DNA from 2 places in the Klebsiella sp. M041 genome. Region 2 is predicted to be linked to the other one. Evidence: predicted binding sites of a transcription regulator. Region 2 holds the regulator's gene; the other holds the start of a gene.
The links. Region 2 encodes sigma-54, which starts transcription at its own class of promoters, with help from an activator protein. Its sites were predicted from a motif close to GTTGGCACANNTTTCGCTNT; they were not measured.
Positions count from the first base shown of each region.

Region 1: the regulator sigma-54 is predicted to act here: its motif matches at 1,198-1,217, upstream of glnA (glutamate--ammonia ligase).

Region 1 covers NZ_JCAXWU010000017.1:82,693-85,105, forward strand. The annotation lists gene typA (ribosome-dependent GTPase TypA) at 1-926, opposite strand, end outside; gene glnA (glutamate--ammonia ligase) at 1,305-2,413, shown strand, end outside.
Region 2 covers NZ_JCAXWU010000013.1:115,264-117,676, reverse strand. The annotation lists gene ptsN (PTS IIA-like nitrogen regulatory protein PtsN) at 1-138, opposite strand, end outside; gene hpf (ribosome hibernation promoting factor) at 209-496, opposite strand; gene rpoN (RNA polymerase factor sigma-54) at 519-1,952, opposite strand; gene lptB (LPS export ABC transporter ATP-binding protein) at 2,000-2,413, opposite strand, start outside.

The DNA.
Region 1 (2,413 bases), on a different contig from region 2:
ATGGAAACGGTCGGTTCATCGACGGACAGAGCCGGCAGCGCTTCGACATTCTGCGGGTCGCAGATGGTGTCGGAGATGTTCAGCTCGCCCAGACCGGTGATCGCGATGATGTCGCCAGCTTCAGCTACGTCGCTCTCGATACGCTCAAGACCCAGGTGGGTCAGTACTTTACCGACTTTACCGTTACGGGTTTTGCCTTCGCTATCGATGATAGTGACCTGCTGGTTCGGCTTCACTTTACCGCGTTTGATGCGGCCGATGCCGATGACGCCAACGTAGTTGTTGTAGTCCAGCTGGGAGATCTGCATCTGCAGCGGACCGTCAAGGTCAACGTCCGGCGCCGGCACGCGATCGACAATCGCCTGGTACAGCGGGGTCATGTCTTCAGCCATGTCTTCGTGGTCCAGACCCGCGATACCGTTCAGCGCGGACGCGTAAACGATCGGGAAGTCCAGCTGTTCGTCGGTCGCGTCGAGGTTAACGAACAGGTCGAACACCTGATCGACAACCCAGTCCGGACGCGCGCCCGGGCGGTCAACTTTGTTGATGACCACGATCGGCTTCAGACCGTGGGCAAAAGCTTTTTTGGTCACGAAGCGCGTTTGCGGCATCGGGCCATCAAAGGCATCTACCACCAGCAGCACAGAGTCAACCATGGACATAACACGCTCAACTTCACCTCCGAAGTCGGCGTGCCCTGGGGTATCAACGATGTTGATACGGTAATCATTCCATTTGATTGCGGTGTTTTTCGCGAGGATGGTAATCCCACGCTCTTTCTCCAAATCGTTGGAGTCCATCACACGTTCTTGTGCTTCAGTACGTGCGTCGAACGTACCGGATTGCTGTAGCAGCTTGTCAACCAGGGTAGTTTTACCATGGTCAACGTGCGCGATGATGGCGATATTACGCAGATTTTCGATCACAACTTTGCCTCAGGCATTAGAAATAGCGCGTTATTGTACACGTATTAAGCGAAGGACTGAACAGGATCACAAACATCCTCCGCAAACAAGTATTGCAGAGTTTCTTTGTGACCGCTTTCACGGAGCGATAAAAGGGCACCGTAACAAAAATTGCACCAAAATGGTGCTCAATGTTCACACTGAGGCACTATTTTGGTGCATTATCTCCATCATGGTGCAGTCCTTTTGCACTATGGTGCGCATGATACAGCGTTTTATAGGGCATTTAAAAGTTGGCACAGATTTCGCTTTATATTTTTTAAGGCAACAACGCCACTTTTAAGCAGTATGAAGTTTTCGTTACCACGACGACAATGACCAATCCGGGAGAGTTTAAGTATGTCCGCTGAACACGTTTTGACGATGCTGAACGAGCACGAAGTGAAGTTTGTCGATCTGCGCTTCACCGATACCAAAGGTAAAGAACAGCACGTCACGATTCCGTCTCATCAGGTAAATGCCGAATTCTTCGAAGAAGGCAAAATGTTTGATGGCTCCTCGATTGGTGGCTGGAAAGGTATCAACGAATCTGACATGGTCCTGATGCCGGACGCTTCCACCGCGGTCATTGACCCGTTCTACGAAGAACCGACCCTGATCATCCGCTGCGATATCCTCGAGCCAGGCACCCTGCAGGGCTATGACCGTGACCCGCGCTCCATCGCGAAACGCGCTGAAGAGTACCTGCGCGCCACCGGCATCGCTGACACCGTCCTGTTTGGGCCAGAACCAGAATTCTTCCTGTTCGACGACATCCGTTTCGGCGCCTCTATCTCCGGCTCCCATGTCGCGATCGATGACATCGAAGGTGCGTGGAACTCCTCCACCAAATACGAAGGCGGTAACAAAGGTCACCGTCCGGGCGTGAAAGGGGGTTACTTCCCGGTTCCGCCAGTAGACTCTTCTCAGGATATCCGTTCCACCATGTGTATGATCATGGAAGAGATGGGCCTGGTTGTTGAAGCTCACCACCACGAAGTGGCTACCGCAGGTCAGAACGAAGTGGCAACCCGCTTCAACACCATGACCAAAAAAGCGGACGAAATTCAGATTTACAAATACGTTGTTCACAACGTCGCTCACCGCTTCGGTAAAACCGCGACCTTTATGCCGAAACCGATGTTCGGCGACAACGGTTCCGGTATGCACTGCCATATGTCTCTGGCGAAGAACGGCACCAACCTGTTCTCCGGCGACAAATACGCAGGTCTGTCTGAGCAGGCGCTGTTCTACATCGGCGGCGTAATCAAACACGCTAAAGCCATCAACGCCCTGGCGAACCCGACCACCAACTCCTACAAGCGTCTGGTCCCGGGTTACGAAGCGCCGGTTATGCTGGCTTACTCTGCCCGTAACCGCTCTGCCTCCATCCGTATTCCGGTGGTGACCTCTCCGAAAGCGCGTCGTATCGAAGTGCGCTTCCCGGACCCGGCTGCCAACCCGTACCT
Region 2 (2,413 bases):
CGGCAAACTTAACTGTTTGGCGGCCAGTTCGCTAATGATTTCCAGAGCACGCTTCTTGCTCTGGCAGTGAACCTGGCTACGGGTACATTCCTGGTTCAGGACGTTGCTCAGTTGTAGAGCCGAATCGTTGTTCATCATAATTTCACCTGAGCGCCCCCGCGCCCGTCGCCGATGTTAACTGACGGCGGACGCAGGGGGGCCCGGACAATTAGTGTTGTTTTAGTTTATCTTTATGCTTCGTTAACTGCCTTGCCAGCTTGTCGATAAGACCATCGACAGCCGCATACATATCCTGCCCTTCCGCACTGGCATGGATTTCGCCACCGTTGACATGCAGATTCGCGTCCGCAATTTGCGTCACTTTCTCTACTTTTAACACAATATAGACCTGATTGATCCGGTCGAAAAATTGTTCCAGCTTGCTGAACTTCGCCGTGACGAAGTCGCGCATCGCGGGAGTGATCTCGACGTTGTGTCCTGTAATGTTGAGCTGCATAGTGTCTTCCTTATCGGTTGTGTCAGACCAGTTGTTTACGCTGGTTTGACGGCGGGATGGATAAAGACTCTCTGTACTTCGCGACAGTGCGGCGCGCGACCATGATACCCTGCTCGGACAACATGGAGGTGAGCTTACTGTCGCTCAACGGCTTCGCGGGGTTTTCCGCGGCGATGAGTTTCTTCACCAGCGCGCGAATCGCCGTCGACGAGGCTTCGCCGCCGCCTTCGGTATTAACATGGCTGGAGAAGAAATACTTCAGTTCAAAAATACCGCGCGGACTGTGCAGATATTTTTGCGTGGTGACACGGGAAATCGTCGATTCATGCATCTCGACGGCCTGGGCGATATCGGCCAGCACCATCGGCTTCATATACTCTTCACCCTGTTCGAAAAAAGCCTGCTGCTGTTCTACGATGCAGCGGCTGACGCGAAGCAGGGTGTCGTTGCGGCTTTCAAGACTTTTGATCAGCCAGCGGGCTTCCTGAAGATTGCTGCGAATGAACTGGCCGTCGGCGTCATTGCGGGCGCTGTTGCCCATTGCCGCATACTGCTGATTAATTTTCAGCCGTGGAATGCTGTCGGCGTTGAGCTCCACGGTCCAGCGGCCGCTGACCTTGCGCACCAGCACGTCGGGAATGACATATTCCGGTTCGCTGGTTTGAATGGACTGGCCAGGACGGGGATCCAGGGACTGGATCAGATTTACCGCCTCTTTCAGCACCTCTTCTTTCAGGCGGGTCACCCGCATCAGGGTGCGGAAATCATGGTTGGCCAGAAGATCGAGATGATCGCTGATAATCAGCCGGGCCTCCTCCAGCCATGGCGTCTCTTTGGCGAACTGCGAGAGCTGGATCAGCAGGCAGTCGCGCAGATCTTTCGCCGCGACGCCAACCGGATCGAAACGCTGGATGCGCTTCAGGACGGCTTCCACTTCTTCGAGGCCGATCTCCTCATCGCCGATGCTGTCGACGATATCTTCAATCTGAACGGTGAGGTAGCCCGTATCGTCGACGGCGTCGACAATGGAGGTGGCGATGGCGCGGTCGGTATCGGTGAAGGGCGTCAGCTCGACCTGCCACATCAGGTAATCCTGCAGCGTCTGGGTGGTCTCGCCTTGATAAACGGGGAGTTCGTCGTCCTGGTAGTCCACGCCGTTGCCTGACGGCGTACCGGCGGTATAGATTTCATCCCAGCTGGCATCGAGAGGAAGCTCGTCGGGCATCTCTTTTTGCTCAAGCGCGTCGACGGTATCGAGAGACTCGCGGTCCTCCACCTCTTTCGCCTCTACCTCGTCGTGAAGATCGGTTTGCTCAAGCAACGGGTTACTTTCCAGCGCTTGCTGGAGCTCTTGCTGGAGTTCTAACGTGGACAACTGCAGCAAACGAATCGCCTGCTGTAGCTGCGGCGTCATGGCAAGCTGTTGGCTAAGCCTTAATTGCAAACCTTGCTTCATGTTCAGGGTAAATATCTCCGGCTAAAACGTCTGTAACCTCTACCCTATCAGAGTCTGAAGTCTTCCCCAAGATACACGCGCTTAACCTGCTCATCTTCGAGGATCTGCTGCGGTGTACCATGAGCGATAAGGTGTCCCTGACTGACAATATACGCGCGTTCGCAGACGGCGAGCGTCTCTCTGACGTTATGATCGGTAATCAGTACGCCGAGGCCGCTGTCGCGCAAATGCTCAATGATGCGTTTGATATCGATAACCGAGATCGGATCCACGCCGGCAAAGGGTTCATCCAGAAGAATAAATTTCGGGTTTGCCGCCAGCGCGCGGGCGATTTCGACGCGGCGGCGTTCGCCACCGGAGAGCGCCTGACCGAGGCTGTCGCGCAGGTGCTCAATATGAAACTCTTCCATCAGCTCTTTGGCGCGATCTTCCCGCTGTTCGCTGCTCAAATCGTCACGGAT